Regions from separate parts of the Klebsiella grimontii genome, predicted to be linked through region 1. Evidence: predicted binding sites of a transcription regulator. Region 1 holds the regulator's gene; each other region holds the start of a gene.
The links. The regulator ArgR, encoded in region 1, controls arginine synthesis, uptake and breakdown. The targets are predictions, from matches to a motif close to ANTGAATAAAAATACANT.

Region 2: the regulator ArgR is predicted to act here: its motif matches at 5,183-5,200, upstream of argA (amino-acid N-acetyltransferase).
Region 3: the regulator ArgR is predicted to act here: its motif matches at 1,843-1,860, upstream of argC (N-acetyl-gamma-glutamyl-phosphate reductase).

The regions. Positions count from the first base shown of each region.
Region 1 covers NZ_CP169721.1:516,296-522,465, reverse strand. The annotation lists gene ACE3MN_RS02485 (SLC13 family permease) at 1-837, opposite strand, end outside; gene ACE3MN_RS02480 (GntR family transcriptional regulator) at 1,048-1,713, opposite strand; gene ACE3MN_RS02475 (GntR family transcriptional regulator) at 1,685-2,329, opposite strand; gene mdh (malate dehydrogenase) at 2,461-3,399, opposite strand; gene argR (transcriptional regulator ArgR) at 3,812-4,282, shown strand; gene yhcN (peroxide/acid stress response protein YhcN) at 4,637-4,900, shown strand; gene yhcN-B (DUF1471 family stress response protein YhcN-B) at 5,004-5,270, shown strand; gene ACE3MN_RS02450 (barstar family protein) at 5,321-5,596, opposite strand; gene aaeB (p-hydroxybenzoic acid efflux pump subunit AaeB) at 5,737-6,170, opposite strand, start outside.
Region 2 covers NZ_CP169721.1:1,009,145-1,015,314, forward strand. The annotation lists gene recB (exodeoxyribonuclease V subunit beta) at 1-1,946, shown strand, start outside; gene recD (exodeoxyribonuclease V subunit alpha) at 1,943-3,778, shown strand; gene argA (amino-acid N-acetyltransferase) at 3,819-5,150, opposite strand; gene amiC (N-acetylmuramoyl-L-alanine amidase AmiC) at 5,378-6,170, shown strand, end outside.
Region 3 covers NZ_CP169721.1:5,538,936-5,545,105, forward strand. The annotation lists gene argB (acetylglutamate kinase) at 1-712, opposite strand, end outside; gene argC (N-acetyl-gamma-glutamyl-phosphate reductase) at 719-1,723, opposite strand; gene argE (acetylornithine deacetylase) at 1,908-3,059, shown strand; gene ppc (phosphoenolpyruvate carboxylase) at 3,314-5,965, shown strand; gene zinT (metal-binding protein ZinT) at 6,063-6,170, opposite strand, start outside.

The DNA of each region.
Region 1 (6,170 bases):
AATAGTTTGTGAATCAATGGCTTTATAAGCCTGCTTTTCTGTAAGCACGCCGGTAACCACCAGCACCAGCGCGCCGATACAGCCCGCTACCGCAAGACTCACACCGGTCTGCTTTTCGAAAATCATGCCGAGGATCGTGGCGATCAGAACAAGCAAAGAGAGGATCTGCTTCCAGCGCGGAACGTGGCTGTAATCGCGCTGTTGGCCGATGCTGCCAACTTCCCCACTATTCGGGTGGTTGGGCAGGAATTTATAGCCGATGGTCAGAAAGTAAATCATGCCACAAACCAGCATCGGTAAACCCACTTTGGCATATTCAAAAAAGCCAAAACCGCTGCCAATGTTCTGCAAGGCTGATTGCGCAATCAGGTTGCCCGGCGCGCCAATCAACGACAGGTTACCGCCGAGCGCGGCGGCGAAAACCAGCGGCATCAGCAGTCGGGAACGGGCAAAGCCTGATTTCGCCGCCACGCCGATAACGACCGGGATCAGGACGGCTGCGGTACCGGTATTGGAGAGGAAACCGGACATCACGCCAACCACGACCATAATGGTAAAAATCAGCTGCTTTTCCGTTTTAGCGAAGCGCGTAATCACGCCCCCCACCTTATTCGCCATCCCGGTTTCAAATAGCGCCCCGCCGACGATAAACATGGCGACGAAGAGAATGACGTTGGTGTCGATAAAGCCGGCGAAAGCCTGCTTGAGATTGAGGACGCCGGTGAGAACCAGCGCGACGCAAACCACCATAGACGTGACCGCGAGCGGTATTTTTTCCCACACAAACATGGCGATAGCAAACGCCAGCAAACATAGAGTAATAGTAATCGGTTCCATATTTATAATTATCCCATCAATGATATATGATATTGTATCCAATATTGACGAGAGGGAAATTATTCCCATGCAAAGAGTAAGTCAATGCGTTTTTCACGAAAGCGTCAGGATTGAGATCTTTATCAAAATCTCGCAAAAGCAGTAACTTAGAGGAATTAATTTATGGGGTGAATAGGTAAGACGCCTGCAACGATCGTGCAGGCGGTGAGGTCAGGCCGAGGGCTCGCCGACGTAGCGCGTCAGCATATTCTCCATCGAACGGATGATATGCTCGCGCATTCGCTGACGGGCCAGCGCTTCATTATGCTGCTCCAGGGCCTGTAAAATCCCTTTATGCTCGCGTATGGAAATGATCGCATACTCCTCCTCGGTGACCTTATGCCCCATCGAGAGCCCGTTCCACATATTGCTGAGCAGCAGCTTCATTTTGCCGTTTCCGGCCGCATTCCATATCTCCATATGAAAAGCCTGATTGAGGTCAGAATATTCAGCTGAGTTATTTTCCGCCAGCGCTTTTTCCGCAGCGTAATGGACTTCGGCAATGCGCGAAATGTCCGTCCCAGGGCGAGAAGCTTTAGCGACCGCTTCACTCTCCAGCAGCGCGCGAATCTCGTAATGCTCGCGAATCGTTTGTTCGTTAATCCCCAGCACAACCGCCCCTTTATTGGGGCGGACTTTAATCAGCCCATCCGCAGCCAGTATCTGAAATGCTTCACGCACGGGCATACTGGATACGCCAACCATGCTGGCGATCCCTTCAAGGGTAATTTCTTGCCCTTCAACTAAATCTCGCGACAGTATCGCTTTACGTAATACTGCCGCGACCTGCTCTTTCGCTGAAAGAAGCTTAATTTTCCCTAATCGAGGCTTCTGCACTTTCCCAATCCTTCATGTGTTGACGCATTATTTCTGCCAGAGAGAGGAAATAACGCTGCGTTTCCTGCGCGATCTCGGCGCGATCGCCTTGTTGGATAGCATCCATCAGAGAACTGAGTATTTGCGCCGACTCCTGATTATCCTCTTTCAGATACAGAATGACATAGCCGATATAACCATCTAAAAACTGCTGATAAATCTTTTCCAGATAGCGGTTATCAATATAAGAAATGAGCGCCTGATGAAACGCCAGCTCCCGTGTCCTCTCACCGGGATGCCCCAGCTCTCGCGCTCTGGTAGCCAGCGACTCGCCTGCTGCCGCGGGCACCAGTGAAAAAAGCGCTGTTGCCATCGCCGCAATGGCCTGGAAAATGTGGCTGACGTGGTCAGGCTCCAGCCGTGAGACCTGCATATGGCGGTTTGGCAAGCGCACCAGAAACCCTTCCTGCTCCAGGGCCTGTAACGCTTCACGAACCGGCATACGAGAAAGCCCCAGCTGTTCCGCAATACTCTCCTGCGCGAGCTCATCCCCCGGTTTCATACTGCCGGAAAGGATCTCGTAACGGATCATTTGAGTAATGTGGTCCCTGGTCTGCTTTCTTTCAATTTTTTTCACGACGTCCTCGTTTGTTGCCGCTCAAGACGCGGGGAGTTTAGCAGATTTACCAGCAGGTTGAGTCATTCCGGGGCGGGAGAAAGGCATAAAAAAGCCGGAACCCAGGCTCCGGCTTCTCTTTTTATGAAACGTTATTTATTCACAAAATCTTCGCCAAGGGCGATATCTTTCTTCAACGTATCCAGCATCCCCTCCAGCGCCTGCTGCTCAAACGCGCTCAGTTTACCGATAGACTGACGCTGCTCTACGCCATTTTTACCTAACAGCAGCGGCTGCGAGAAGAAGCGGGCATATTGGCCATCACCTTCAACATAGGCGCATTCCACCACGCCTTTCTCTCCCTGCATGGCGCGAACTAAAGAGAGACCGAACCGCGCGGCGGCCTGCCCCATTGATAGCGTTGCTGAGCCGCCACCGGCCTTTGCTTCAACAACTTCAGTACCGGCGTTTTGAATGCGTTTAGTCAAATCCGCCACTTCCTGCTCGCTGAAGCTGACGCCCGGAATTTGTGACAGTAAAGGAAGAATAGTCACACCGGAGTGGCCGCCAATCACCGGAACCTCAACGTCTGACGAAGATTTGCCTTTCAGTTCAGCGACAAAGGTATTCGAGCGGATAATATCCAGCGTCGTGACGCCAAACAGCTTGTTCTTATCGTAAACACCGGCTTTTTTCAGCACTTCTGCGGCAATCGCCACGGTGGTGTTCACCGGGTTGGTGATAACCCCGACGCAGGCCTGCGGGCAGGTTTTGGCGATTTGCTGTACCAGATTTTTCACAATACCGGCATTAACGTTGAATAAATCGGAGCGATCCATACCGGGCTTACGCGCTACGCCCGCGGATATCAGCACCACATCAGCACCTTCCAGCGCAGGGGTGGCGTCTTCGCCGGAAAAACCTTTGATTTTTACATCGGTAGGGATATGGCTAAGATCAACCGCCACGCCCGGCGTTACCGGAGCGATGTCGTACAACGAGAGTTCTGAACCTGAAGGCAGTTGGGTCTTAAGTAGTAGGGCAAGCGCCTGGCCAATTCCACCAGCGGCGCCGAGGACTGCAACTTTCATCCTAAACTCCTTATTATGGTTAAAATAGTCTTTCGTTACTCCGTCGCCTGGACCTTAATTCACAAGATGAACAATTACAATAATTATGGCTGAAGAATGCGTGGTCGTGCGCAGCGATGCAGCAGCTTCGCATTTTCCTCCCTGAGACTGACCATCCAGCAAAGCGTAGTACCGGATCGACTGTTGGTTACAATACACCCAGCGCGTTGAGCAGAACAACATCATTTAATAACATTTCATTTACTTTTGTAGCAATTTGCGCCCCGTGACGAAAGCATGTTCCTTATTAGGGTTTTTTGCTAAAATATGCGCCCTTCATAACATTATTTACGCTTCTCCCCGCGGATTATTTGCATAAAAATGCATGTTTATGCATAATGATGTTGTTTTTACCACCATAATTGGGTGACTTATGCGTAGTTCGGCAAAACAAGAAGAACTGGTTAAGGCGTTTAAAGCGCTGCTTAAAGAAGAAAAATTCAGCTCTCAAGGTGAAATCGTACAGGCCCTGCAAGAGGAAGGCTTCGATAATATCAACCAATCGAAAGTCTCACGTATGCTCACCAAGTTTGGCGCCGTACGCACGCGTAACGCCAAAATGGAAATGGTTTACTGCCTGCCCGCCGAGCTTGGCGTCCCGACGACCTCCAGCCCGCTAAAAAACCTGGTGCTGGATATCGACTATAACGATTCGGTCGTGGTTATTCATACCAGCCCAGGCGCAGCACAGCTGATCGCCCGGCTTCTGGACTCCCTGGGCAAAGCCGAGGGTATTCTCGGCAGCATTGCCGGTGATGATACTATCTTTACCACTCCGGCCAGGGGTTTTACCGTTAAAGAGCTGCATGACGCTATCCTCGTCCTGTTTGAGCAGGAACTCTGATGCCCTTCCCTCTGGTTAACGCCAGAGGATATTCCTTCAAAAAATTATCATTTCTTTAACATTTTGTGTGTTTTTCCGCTTCTATACATTCATTTACGTGATGAAACCGGCTTAAGCGCACAAAAGATCAAATCCATATAACTTAATGATTTTATTAATCATTATTGCCTATCCTGGCGAAATTGTGACATTTCTAATTCTTATACGTTATAAAAAAGACATTTCTTTGTGATTATTTACATGAAAAACAATTAGCAAGGTATTAATATTTTCAGTGATTAGTGTATACTTGATTTTGTGATGAGGGTCACGAAACAAAGACCCCCAACAAAAAGATTCGACGAGGTGAACATCATGAAAATCAAAACCACTGTAGCAGCATTAAGCATCCTTTCCGTTCTGTCTTTCGGCGCCTTCGCCGCTGACTCCATTAACAGCGAACAGGCTCAAGGCCGTCAGGCAATCGGCACCGTTTCCGTCGGCGCGGTAAGTTCTTCCCCGATGGATATGCACGAAATGCTGAACAAGAAAGCGCAAGAAGAAGGTGCTTCCTCTTATCGCATTATCGAAGCACGTACCGGTGACCACTGGCACGCTACGGCTGAACTGTATAAATAAGATTTAACGATTGTCGGTCATTAACTGAAACAGAATCTCTCCAGCGGCCTCAGGTTCATTAAAACCTCCCGCCGCTGCAAATATTAAGGTTGGAGAAAAAATTATGAAAAGCGCAATTATCATCGCATCCCTGGGTCTGGCTTCCGTTCTCTCTTTCGGCGCAAACGCCGCCGTTAATCAAGTGAACGCTGAACAGGCGCAAAATCTGCAGTCCATGGGCACCGTTTCCGTTTCTCAGGTAGGCAGCGCGCCGATGGATATGCGCCAGGAACTGGCGGCTAAAGCTGAAAAAGAAGGCGCCAGCAGCTACCGTATTATTGAAGCCCGTACCGGCGATAACTGGCACGCTACGGCTGAGCTGTACAAATAAACCCTCGTCGTCTTATCCGACGACTTGCCCCCGCTCTGTCGGGGGCTTTTTTATGGCTGCCGCACATTAAAACGAAGCTCCCCTTCCAGCTCTTCTTCCGCCTCATCAAATAGCAATATTATCGCGCCAAAGCGCCGTCGCTGATTATCGCTTAAATGAATAAACTCAATCTCCAGCGGCAGGGGCAGCAGCCCGGCGGTCACCGCTTCCCACAGCGAATCAAGGTTGTTCACCTTCTCACGCGCTAAGCCAAAGGTACGTGAAAACTCACGATAAAAATCCTGCTGTTCAGCTATTTCATCAAAATCAAAGGTATAGGTAGCCATTGCCCGCATCCTGTCCACACCTGCAACTTTTCATAGCCCGGTCATCCCGGCGTGTAGTTCCACTCTGACGGTGGAATTCATACTCAGACAATTAAGTATAGCGATAAAAAAACCGACGCTTCAGGCGTCGGTTCTGGCGGCTAGCTATTGGTTAATACATGCTGGTACTTATGCAGCATCTCCACCAGCCTTCGCACCGGCTCGGTCACCTGCGGAGAGGCTTCCCAGAGCTGTAATTTTTGCTGGTAGATATCCAGCTCATCAAGCAGGCGGGCAAAATAGTAGCGGCGCTTATCATCGCTGCTGGCGGAAATGACGCGATCCGCCGTACGACGCAGCTGCCGGTGAAATACCGACAGGTCGTCATTTATCGGTACTGGCGCGTCGCGCAGGCGCTGATGGGCAATAATCAGGGTCAGCGCCAAACGAAAGCGCGCGATATCGCCGGGGAATTTATTCAGCAACAAAAAGAGCTGACGATACAGGGCCGGCAAATGGTTTTCTTTGCGTCGCGCCGTATTGGTGGTCAGCGATGATACCGCCGCCGAGACAAACTGGTTGAGCAACACGCGAC
Region 2 (6,170 bases), 490 kb from region 1:
AGCAGGGCAAGGCGCTGCTGTGGCGCGGTGAAAAAGCCGAGCCGGTGCGGGCTTCAGACATCACGGTGCTGGTGCGTAATCGCCAGGAAGCGTCTTTAATCCGCGATGCCCTCCAACTGCTGTCGATTCCTTCCGTGTACCTCTCCAATCGCGATAGCGTGTTTGAAACGCCGGAGGCGCAGGAGCTGCTGTGGCTGCTACAGGCGGTGCTGGCTCCTGAGCGCGAAAATACGCTGCGCAGCGCGCTGGCGACGTCGATGTTTGGTCTTAACGCGCTGGATATCGAAAATCTCAATCACGACGAACGGGCGTGGGATGAGCTGGTTGAGGAGTTTAGCCGATACCGGCAACTCTGGCGGCAGCGGGGCGTCATGCCGATGCTGCGCGCGCTGATGAGCGCGCGCAGCATCGCTGAAAATCTGCTGGCGACCAACGGCGGCGAGCGACGCCTGACCGATATTCTGCATATCAGCGAGCTCCTGCAGGAGGCGGCGAACCAGCTGGAGAGCGAACATGCGCTGGTGCGCTGGCTGGCGCAGCATATCGCCGAACCGGACAGCAACGCCTCCAGCCAGCAGATGCGGCTGGAAAGCGACAAGCATCTGGTGCAGATCGTCACCATCCATAAATCGAAAGGGCTGGAGTATCCGCTGGTCTGGCTGCCGTTTATCGCGCGGTTCCGTAAGCAGGATCAGGCGTTTTATCACGACAGAAGCTCCTTTGCCGCCGTTCTTGACCTGGGCCAGGATGAGGGCAGCATGGCGCTGGCGGAGGCCGAGCGTCTGGCCGAAGACCTACGTCTGCTTTACGTCGCGCTGACCCGCGCGGTCTGGCACTGTAGCCTTGGCGTGGCGCCGCTCAGCACCCGACGCAGCGACAAACCCGGCGCCAGCGATTTTCATCACAGCGCGCTGGGCCGCCTGCTGCAGGATGGGGAAGCGATGGATGCCGCGGGGCTGATGGCGCGCCTGCAGGCGTTCTGCAGCGGGGACATTGCACTGCAGCTGCCGGATATGGCGGCGCAGACGCCGTGGCAGGCTCCGCAGGCGGCGCTGCCGCCGCTTTCAGCCCGTATGCTCGAGCGGTCGGTGACCGATGACTGGCGGGTCACCAGTTACTCCGGCCTGCAGCAGAATGGACACAGCGCGGCGCAGGATCTTCTGCCGCGACTGGACGTCGATGCCGCCGGCGTCGGTGAGGTCGTGGAGGAGCCGCAGCTTACGCCGCACCAGTTCCCGCGCGGCGCGTCGCCGGGGACGTTTCTGCACAGTTTGTTCGAAGATCTCGATTTTACCCAGCCGGTTCCCGCCGACTGGATGGCGGAAAAACTCCAGTTGAGCGGCTTCGAGGAAAAGTGGACGCCGGTGTTGACCGCATGGCTCGACGGCGTGCTGCGAACCCCTCTGCCTGGCGCGGAGATCGCCCTCAATCAGCTTAGCGCGCGCGATAAACAGGTGGAGATGGCGTTTTATCTGCCCATCGAACAGCCGCTGGATCCCCTGCGTCTGGATGCGCTGATTCGGCAGTACGATCCGCTCTCCGTCGATACCCCCACGCTCGATTTTCGCCAGGTGCGCGGTATGCTGAAAGGCTTTATCGACCTGGTGTTTCGCCACAACGGCCGCTACTACCTGCTGGATTACAAATCCAACTGGCTTGGGGAAAACCGCGAGGCCTATACCCAGGAAGCGATGAGGCAGGCAATGTGTTCGCATCGTTACGATTTGCAGTATCAGCTCTATAGCCTGGCGCTGCACCGCTATTTACGCCACCGTATTGCCGATTATGATTACGAACGCCATTTCGGCGGCGTTATTTATCTCTTTTTGCGCGGCATGGACGGGCAGGACGGCGGGCAGGGGATCTTCACCACCCGACCGGCGCTGCCGCTGATTAACGGCCTCGATGCGCTGTTTGCCGGGGAAACCCAGGAGGTTGTGCTATGACCATGGATGAACTGTTGCTGCAGGCGGTTGAGCAGCGCCTGCTGCGCCCGCTGGACGTTCAGTTTGCGCTCATGGTGGCGCAGGAGGCGCACCCGGCGGTGAAGCTGACCGCCGCCATTCTCAGCCGCGATGCCGGAGAGGGGCACGTCTGCCTGCCGATTTCACGTCTTGCCGACGATGAGCTCCTGAGCGCAAAGACAACGGCTCTGAGCGAGCAAATCCTTGAACTAACCGGCGCTGCGGAGAGCTGGTTGCCGCTGCTGCTCGATTCGGAAGCGGTGAGCCGCGGTGAGCGGCCGACGCCGATGATCCTCTGCGGCGAGCGGCTCTATCTCAACCGCATGTGGCGCAACGAATTAACCGTCGCGCGCTTCTTTAACGAAGCCAATCAGGTGCTGGAGGTAGATGAAGCCCGGCTGGCCTCGACGCTCGACGCGCTGTTTCCGCCAGGGGATGAAATCGACTGGCAAAAGGTCGCTGCCGCGGTTGCCCTGACCCGACGGATTTCGGTGATCTCCGGCGGCCCCGGGACCGGTAAAACCACCACCGTCGCCAAACTGCTGGCGGCGCTGATTCAAACCAACGCCAGCCCGCGCTGCCGTATTCGTCTGGCGGCGCCGACCGGTAAAGCCGCCGCGCGCCTGACCGAATCCCTCGGCGCGGCGCTGCGCCGCCTCCCTCTTACCGACGAACAAAAGGCGCTGGTGCCGACCGAAGCCAGTACCCTCCATCGCCTGTTGGGCGCGCAGCCGGGGAGCCAGCGGATGCGCTATCATGCCGGGAACCCGCTGCATCTTGACGTGCTGGTGGTGGATGAAGCCTCAATGATTGACCTGCCGATGATGTCGCGTCTGATCGACGCGCTGCCTGAACACGGGCGGGTGATTTTCCTTGGCGACCGCGATCAGCTGGCTTCGGTAGAGGCCGGCGCGGTGCTGGGAGATATTTGCGCGTGGGTTAATGCAGGGTTCACCCCGGCGCGGGCGGCGCAGCTTGGCCGCTTGACCGGTCAGCCGGTGCCGGCAGGCGAAAGCGAGATTGCCGGCGCCCTGCGCGACAGCCTGTGCCTGCTGCAAAAAAGCTACCGTTTTGGCCGCCACTCCGGTATCGGCCATCTGGCCTGGGCGGTGAACAGCGGTGAACGCCGCGCGGTCAGGGAGACGCTGCGTCAGTCGTTCGACGATATCGCCCTGCATCCGCTGAGCTCCACCGAGGAGTATGAAGCGATGCTCGTTCAGGCGCAGGCGGGCTACGGCCGTTTTCTGCAGCTGCTGCGTGAACGGGCCGAGCCCGCAGAGCTGATTGCCGCCTTTAGCGAGTTTCAGCTACTGTGCGCGCTGCGCGATGGCCCTTATGGCGTCAGCGGCGTGAACGAACAGCTGGAGCAGATGCTGAACCGCAAGCGGGCGATTGCTCTGCCGCGCCATTCGCGCTGGTATGAAGGCCGTCCGGTGATGATTTCCCGCAACGACAGCGCGCTGGGGCTGTTTAACGGCGATATCGGTATCGCGCTGGAAAGAGACGATGGCCTGCGGGTGTGGTTCCCGATGCCCGATGGCAGCATCAAGTCGGTACAGCCAAGCCGTCTGCCGGAGCACGATACCGCCTGGGCGATGACGGTGCATAAATCGCAGGGGTCGGAGTTCGATCACGCGGCGCTGATTCTGCCATCGCGCAGCGTGCCGCTGGTGACCCGCGAGCTGGTTTATACCGCTATTACGCGTGCCAAACGGCAGCTGTCGATCTATGCCGATGAGCAGGTGCTGACCCAGGCAGTTGTCGCACGTACCGAACGGCGCAGCGGCCTGGCGGATATCTTTTCCGCCCGGTGATGTTATCCCCGGTCAGCCGTGCGCTTTCCGGGGGAGAGAATCAGGCCAGGTCGGCCATCAGCACCTTGGAGCGGCGCTGATAGTTGTACATCTCTTTTTTGCTTTCCGGCAGCAGGTCGACGTCGACCGGCGTAAATCCGCGCTCCTGGAACCAGTGAATGCTGCGGGTCGTGAGCACAAACAGCTTGCTGAGGCCCATTTGCTTCGCCTGCGCGGCAATACGCTCGAGCAGCACTTCGCCGCGCGATGAGCTGCGGTAATCCGGATGCACCGCCACGCAGGCCATTTCGCCGATCTTCTCTTCCGGGAAAGGATAGAGCGCGGCGCAGGCGATAGTGGTGTTGTCGCGCTGAATAATGGTGAATTTATCGATTTCCATCTCCAGCTGCTCGCGCGAGCGCCGCACCAGAATACCCTGCTGTTCCAGCGGGCTAATCAGCTCAAGGATGCCGCCGATATCGTTAATGGTGGCGCGGCGGATCTGCTCGGCGCTCTCCATCACTATCTGGGTGCCGATACCGTCGCGTGAGAATAACTCCTGCAGCAGGGTGCCGTTTTCCTGGTAGCTGATCAGGTGGCAGCGACGCACGCCGCTGCGGCAGGCTTTTACCGCGCCGCGCAGGAAGCGCACGGTGCCGGAGCTGTAGTCTTCGTCCGCTTCCATCTCTTCAACCCGCGCCTGGGCTTCGTTGGGGAACAGCTCGGGGACGATCTCGCCATCCTGGTTGTAAACGCCCTGCGATGAGCAGAAGCCAATCATTTTTTCGGCTTTCAGCTTAATCGCCAGCTGGGTGGCAATCTCTTCGGAGGTCAGGTTAAAGCTTTCGCCGGTGACCGACACCGCAACCGGGCCCATCAGCACGATCGCGCCGTTATCCAGCTGGCGGTGAATAGCTTCTTCATCAATGCGGCGAATGCGCCCGCTGTGGCAGTAATCCACGCCGTCATCCACGCCTAACGGCTGCGCGATAATGAAATTGCCGCTGACCACGTTGATGTGGGCGCCCTGCAGCGGCGTATTGTTGAGGCTCATCGACAGGCGCGCGGTAATTTCCAGCTGCAGCATACCCGCCGCCTGCTTAACCAGCTCAAGCGTTTTGGCGTCAGTCACTCGGGTTTGTTTGTGATAAACCGGCTCATGGCGATGCTCCGCCAGGTTGGCGTCAATCTGCGGACGAGCGCCATAGACCACCACCAGGCGAATGCCCAGACTGTGAAGAAGACCAATGTCGTTGACAATACTAGAGAAATTATCATGCTCAATGGCTTCTCCGCCCAGCATGATGACAAACGTTTTACCCCGATGGGCGTTAATATAGGGGACAGAATGGCGGAATCCCTCTACCAGTTCGGTGCGACGTTCCTTCACCATGACACAACCTCAATGCATGATTATTCGTAATTACTGTATTTTTATTCTGTTTTACCGGCAAACGCAAGCCCCAATTTTGGGCGGAGCCAGGAAAAAGGTGTGAGCCAAATCAGGGTGTCAAAGATTGTTTACCCTTTTATTGATGACAGGTTATACGCCTTTCGTTAAAGTTTCCGGTCAATCTGTTTGTTTTCAATACGAATGATTTCTTACTGCTTGGGAGTGGCATGTCGGGATACAAGTCAGGATTAAGCCGCCGCCGTTTTTTACAAGGGGCGGGCGCCATGTGGTTAATGAGTGTGAGCCCGGTTGGCCTGGCTGCCGCGGCGCAGGTGGTTGCCGTACGCGTCTGGCCATCGTCGACCTACACCCGCGTGACCGTGGAGTCCAACCATATCCTGAAATATCGGCAGTTTGCGCTCAGCAATCCTGAACGTCTGGTGGTGGATCTGGAAGGGGTTAATCTCAATTCCGTACTTAAAGGCATGGGGGGGCAGATTCGCGGCGACGACCCCTATATTCAATCCGCCCGCGTGGGGCAGTTCGATCCGCAAACCGTACGCATGGTGTTTGAGCTAAAACAGAACGTGAAACCGCAGCTGTTCGCGCTGGCTCCGGTCGCCGGGTTTAAAGAGCGTCTGGTTATGGACCTCTATCCCGCTAACGCCACCGACGTGCAGGATCCGCTGCTGGCGCTGCTTGAAGATTACAACAAAGGCGATCTTCAGCGGCAGGTTCCGCCGGCGGAGAGCGGGCCTAAACCGGGTAAAGCCGGGCGCGATCGGCCCATTGTTATCATGCTCGATCCCGGCCACGGCGGCGAAGACTCCGGCGCGGTGGGGAAATACCGCACCCGCGAGAAAGACGTGGTGCTGCAGATTGCCCGACGGCTGCGCGCGCTGATCGAGAAAGAGGGTAATATGAAGGTCTATATGACCCGCAACGAGGACGTCTTTATCCCGTTGAAGGTGCGCGTCGCCAAGGCGCAGAAGCAGCGCGCCGACCTGTTTGTCTCTATTC
Region 3 (6,170 bases), 700 kb from region 1:
GCCAGGAGGCGATATCGACCGGGCGGCCTAATGTCCGCGCCGCGTCCAGGGCCGCATTCACTTTGACGATCATGCCGTCGGTGATAATGCCCTGCTCGATCAGCTGTTCAGCCTTCTCGGCGGTCATTTCCGCAATGCGCTGCCCTTTGCCATCAAGAATGCCGCTCACGTCAGACAGCAGAATCAGGTCTGCGCCGAGCGTTGCCGCCAGCGCGGTCGCCGCCTGGTCGGCGTTGACGTTCATCAACTCGCCTTCATCGGTGACGCCGATGGAGCTAACGACCGGCATATAACCGCCCGCCAGCAGCGTGTTAATCAGCGCCGGAGAACCCGGCTGAGCGAATCCGACATGACCGAGCTCTTCATCAAGCTGCGTCACTTTGACGCTATCGCCGTCGCCGAGGAATAGCCCAACGGCAGCCAGGCCGTGCTTCTTCGCCCACGCCAGCAGCGTTTTATTGGCGGTTCCCGCCAGCGCGCCGGTAATAATGTCGATCTGATCCGCTGGCGTGACCCGCAGACCGTTTTTCTTATTTACCGGCAGGTTGAGCTGCTTCATGAGCTCATCCACCACGCAGCCGCCGCCGTGCACAATAATCAGCGGGCGCTGATGGGATTCGCGGTAGTTCACCAGCGCCGTAAACAGGCGCTCCAGCGCTTCTTCGCTATCCAGCAGGACGCCGCCGAGTTTGATAATTAAAGGATTCATCATCACACCTTAAATAAGAGACTGCGTCTCAGCGAAGCCGAAACGAATATTAGCGCACTGCACGGCCTGCGCGGCCGCGCCTTTCAGCAGGTTGTCTTCCGCCGCCACCACGATGATGTGTTCATCCTGGACCGCAAAACCGATATCACAGAATGGCAGACCCACGACATTTTTCAATGCAGGGACACCTTTATCGTATAAACGTACCAGCGGTTTATCCGCATAGGCCTGCTGGAACACCGCCGCGACCTGCTCTTTGCTCACGCCGGGCTTCAGACGGCAGGTAATGGTCTCCAGAATCCCACGCTTAAAATTGCCCAGATGCGGGGTAAAAATCACATCCGCGCCCAGGTGGGTTGAAATTTCCGGGTGATGACGGTGGTTGAAAACGCCGTAAGGTTGCAGGCTGACTTCGCAGAAGCTATTGCCGATAGAGGCTTTACGCCCGGCACCGCTGACCCCGCTGGTCGCGTTGATCACCGGCCACTGGTTAAGATCCAGCAGCCCCGCGTCGATCAGCGGTTTTAACGACAGCTGAGCCGCCGTCGGGTAGCAGCCCGGTACGGCGATCAGATTGGCTTCTTTTAGCTTTTCGACGCTCCACTCGGCCAGGCCGTAAACCGCCTGCTCCAGCAGTTCAGGATGCTGATGAGTGAAACCGTAATATTTTTCATAGAAGGCGCCGTCATTCACGCGAAACGCCCCGGAGAGATCGAACACGACGCAGCCAGCGGCGAGGAACTGCGGCGCCAGGTCATGGCTGACCTCGTGCGCGGTAGCCAGAAAAACGACATCGACTCCGGCGCTAAACTCGCTGATATCGGACATCGGCTGCAGCGGCAGATCGACAATGCCTTTCAGCTGCGGATGCAAATCGGAAACTAATTTTCCCGCATCATTGCTTTGCGCGGAGACCGTCAATGCGGTTATGGTCATATGAGGATGGCGATTTACATAGGCCACTAGCTCTGCGCCGGCATAACCGCTGGCGCCCACAATCAGCGTGTTCAACATTGGGGCTCTTCACCTTCTTGCTTACGTATATTTGCCCTGGAAGACCGTTGCCTTCCCCACCCTGCTGAGCCGTAAGAGCATCATCCTTACATTCGATGGGTTTTCTTACGCTCAACGATAATGTATTTTTATTCACAAATAATGCATGAATATTGATACTATCACGACCCGAGGTGTGTCAACAATGAAAAACAAATTACCGCCCTTTATCGAGATTTACCGCGCGCTGATCGCCACACCCTCCATCAGCGCAACCGAAGAGGCGTTGGATCAAAGCAATGAGTCTTTAATCAATTTACTGGCTGGCTGGTTCCGCGATATCGGCTTTAATGTTGAAGTTCAGCCAGTCCCGGACACGCGCAATAAATTCAACCTGCTGGCCAGCAGCGGCCACGGCGCTGGCGGCCTGCTGCTTGCCGGGCACACCGATACCGTCCCGTTTGATGATGGCCGCTGGACCCGCGACCCTTTTACCCTGACCGAGCACGACAATAAGCTGTATGGTCTCGGCACCGCGGATATGAAAGGCTTCTTCGCTTTTATTCTTGACGCCCTGCGCGACGTTGACGTCACTCAGTTGAAAAAGCCGCTCTATATTCTGGCGACGGCCGATGAAGAGACCAGCATGGCCGGCGCCCGCTACTTCGCCGAGACGACCCAGCTGCGACCGGATTGCGCCATTATCGGCGAGCCCACATCGCTGCAGCCGATACGCGCGCACAAAGGCCACATGTCCAACGCGGTTCGCATTCAGGGGCAGTCGGGCCACTCCAGCGACCCGGCACGCGGCGTCAACGCGATTGAACTGATGCACGACGCCATTGGCCGCATCATGCAGCTGCGCGACGACTTAAAAGAGCGTTATCACTATGCCGCCTTTACCGTTCCCTGGCCGACGCTGAATCTCGGCGCCATCCACGGCGGCGATGCCTCCAACCGCATTTGCGCCTGCTGCGAACTGCATATGGATATTCGTCCGCTGCCTGGAATGACGCTCAACGATCTCAACGGGCTGCTGAACGAGGCGCTGGCGCCGGTGAGCGAGCGCTGGCCTGGCCGCCTGACCGTTTCTGAACTGCATCCGCCGATCCCCGGTTACGAATGTCCGCCGGACCATAAACTGGTTGAGGTCGTAGAAAAACTCCTCGGCGCGCAAACCGACGTGGTGAACTACTGTACCGAAGCGCCGTTTATTCAGACCCTCTGCCCGACGCTGGTATTAGGCCCGGGCTCTATCAACCAGGCCCACCAGCCGGATGAGTACCTGGAAACGCGCTTTATTAAGCCGACCCGCGAGCTCATCACTCAGGTGGTCCACCATTTTTGCTGGCATTAAATACGCATCCTCTCGGGCGATTTCATCGACGCGAGAGGGTGACAATTATCACATTTTCATAAGCAACACTTATCAAGCGACCTCCGAGTTAAATTTCGCAAATTGCCGCCATTTATTCGTTTGCTGAAGCGATTTCGCAACAATTGACGTGGGGGTTTTTACGTGGCTTTATAAAAGACGGTTGCTTATCCACTGCTCAAATTATCGAGCGCCGGATATAACAAAATAAAATGAGATGGGGTGTCTGGGGTAACATGAACGAACAATATTCCGCTTTGCGTAGTAATGTCAGTATGCTCGGTAAGGTGCTGGGCGACACCATCAAGGATGCGCTAGGAGAAAACATTCTTGATCGTGTCGAAACTATCCGTAAGTTGTCCAAATCTTCTCGCGCTGGCAATGAAGCCAACCGCCAGGAACTGCTCACCACGTTGCAAAACTTGTCCAACGACGAGCTGCTGCCGGTGGCGCGCGCCTTTAGCCAGTTTCTGAACCTGGCGAATACCGCTGAGCAATACCACAGCATTTCGCCAAAAGGCGAAGCGGCCAGTAATCCTGAAGTGATTGCCCGCACCCTGAGAAAGCTTAAAGAGCAACCCGACCTCAACGAAAACATTATTAAGCAAGCCGTTGAATCCCTGTCGCTGGAACTGGTGCTGACCGCGCACCCGACCGAAATCACGCGTCGTACGCTGATCCATAAGATGGGTGAAATCAACAGCTGCCTGAAGCAGCTCGATAACAACGACATTGCGGACTATGAACGTCATCAGGTCATGCGCCGTCTGCGCCAGCTGATTGCCCAGTCGTGGCACACCGATGAAATCCGCAAACATCGCCCGACCCCGGTGGATGAAGCGAAATGGGGCTTCGCGGTTGTTGAAAATAGCCTGTGGGAAGGCGTGCCAAACTACCTGCGCGAGCTGAATGAACAGCTGGAAGACAACCTGAACTATCGGCTGCCGGTCGACTTTGTTCCGGTTCGCTTTACTTCCTGGATGGGCGGCGACCGCGACGGCAACCCGAACGTGACCGCCGACATTACCCGCCACGTCTTGCTGCTCAGCCGCTGGAAAGCAACCGATCTGTTCCTGAAAGACGTCCAGGTGCTGATTTCCGAGCTATCGATGGTCGAGTGCACCGATGAGCTGCGCGATCTGGCCGGCGCGGAAGGCGCGCAGGAACCCTATCGTTACCTGATGAAAAAGCTGCGCACGCAGCTGATGGAGACGCAGGCCTGGCTGGAGGCGCGCCTGAAAGGGCAGAAACTGCCGAAACCTGCGGGTCTTATCACGCAAAACGAGCAGCTGTGGGAACCGCTTTACGCCTGTTACCAGTCGCTACAAGCCTGCGGCATGGGCATTATCGCCAATGGCGAGCTGCTCGACACCCTGCGCCGCGTAAAAGCCTTTGGCGTACCGCTGGTGCGTATCGATATCCGTCAGGAAAGTACCCGCCACACCGAAGCGCTGGGCGAAATGACCCGCTATCTCGGCATCGGCGACTATGAAAGCTGGTCAGAAGCCGATAAACAGGCCTTCCTGATCCGCGAACTGAACTCCAAACGCCCTCTGCTGCCGCGCCAGTGGGAGCCAAGCGAAGAAACTCGCGAAGTGCTTGAGACGTGCAAAGTGATCGCCGAAGCGCCGCGCGGCTCGATTGCGGCCTACGTGATTTCGATGGCCAAAACGCCGTCTGACGTCCTGGCTGTGCATCTGCTGCTGAAAGAGGCCGGTATCGGCTTCGCGCTGCCGGTCGCTCCGCTGTTCGAAACCCTGGACGACCTGAATAACGCCGACGACGTCATGACCCAGTTGCTGAATATCGACTGGTATCGCGGCTTTATCCAGGGCAAACAGATGGTCATGATTGGCTACTCCGACTCGGCGAAAGATGCGGGGGTTATGGCCGCTTCCTGGGCGCAGTACCAGGCGCAGGACGCCTTAATTAAGACCTGTGAAAAAGCCGGTATTGAGCTGACCCTGTTCCACGGTCGCGGCGGTTCTATCGGTCGCGGCGGCGCGCCGGCGCACGCGGCCCTGCTCTCTCAGCCTCCGGGAAGCCTGAAAGGCGGCCTGCGCGTCACCGAACAGGGCGAGATGATCCGCTTTAAATACGGCCTGCCGGAAGTCACCATCAGCAGCCTGTCGCTCTATACCAGCGCGATTCTGGAAGCCAACCTGCTGCCGCCGCCGGAGCCCAAAGCGCAATGGCGCGACATCATGGCCGAGCTGTCAGACGTCTCCTGCGAGATGTACCGCGGCTACGTGCGTGAAAATAAAGATTTTGTTCCTTATTTCCGTTCCGCAACGCCGGAGCAGGAGCTGGGTAAACTGCCGCTGGGCTCGCGTCCGGCCAAACGTCGCCCGACCGGCGGCGTCGAGTCGCTACGCGCCATTCCGTGGATCTTCGCGTGGACGCAGAACCGCCTGATGCTGCCAGCCTGGCTGGGCGCCGGCGCCGCGTTGCAAAAAGTCGTCGAAGGCGGCAAGCAGAGCGATCTGGAAAGCATGTGCCGCGACTGGCCGTTCTTCTCGACCCGCCTCGGCATGCTGGAGATGGTCTACTCAAAAGCCGACCTGTGGCTGGCGGAATATTACGATCAGCGTCTGGTGAAACCAGAACTGTGGAAGCTCGGCGAAGAGCTGCGCAAACTGCTGTCCGCCGATATTAACGTGGTGCTGGCCATCGCCAACGACTCCCACCTGATGGCGGACCTGCCGTGGATCGCGGAGTCTATTCAGTTGCGTAATATCTATACCGACCCGCTGAACGTGCTCCAGGCCGAGCTGCTGCACCGTTCGCGTCTGGCAGAAGAGAAAGGCGAAAAACCGGATCCGCGCGTTGAACAAGCGCTGATGGTCACCATCGCCGGCGTCGCGGCAGGTATGCGTAATACCGGCTAGTTCGCCTTGAGAAACCTGTAGCCCGGCTAAGCGTAGCGCGAGCCGGGTTAAAAACCGTAGCTCCGGTAAGCATCGCGTTTACCGGAGCTATTTTTTATTAGTGGTGCAGCATTTCGTCGACAATCTGCTCTTTATGCAGCGCATAAGGATAGTAGGTTGGCCAGTTATCCATCTCTTTCAGCAGCGCTTCCTGGGACTCATTGCC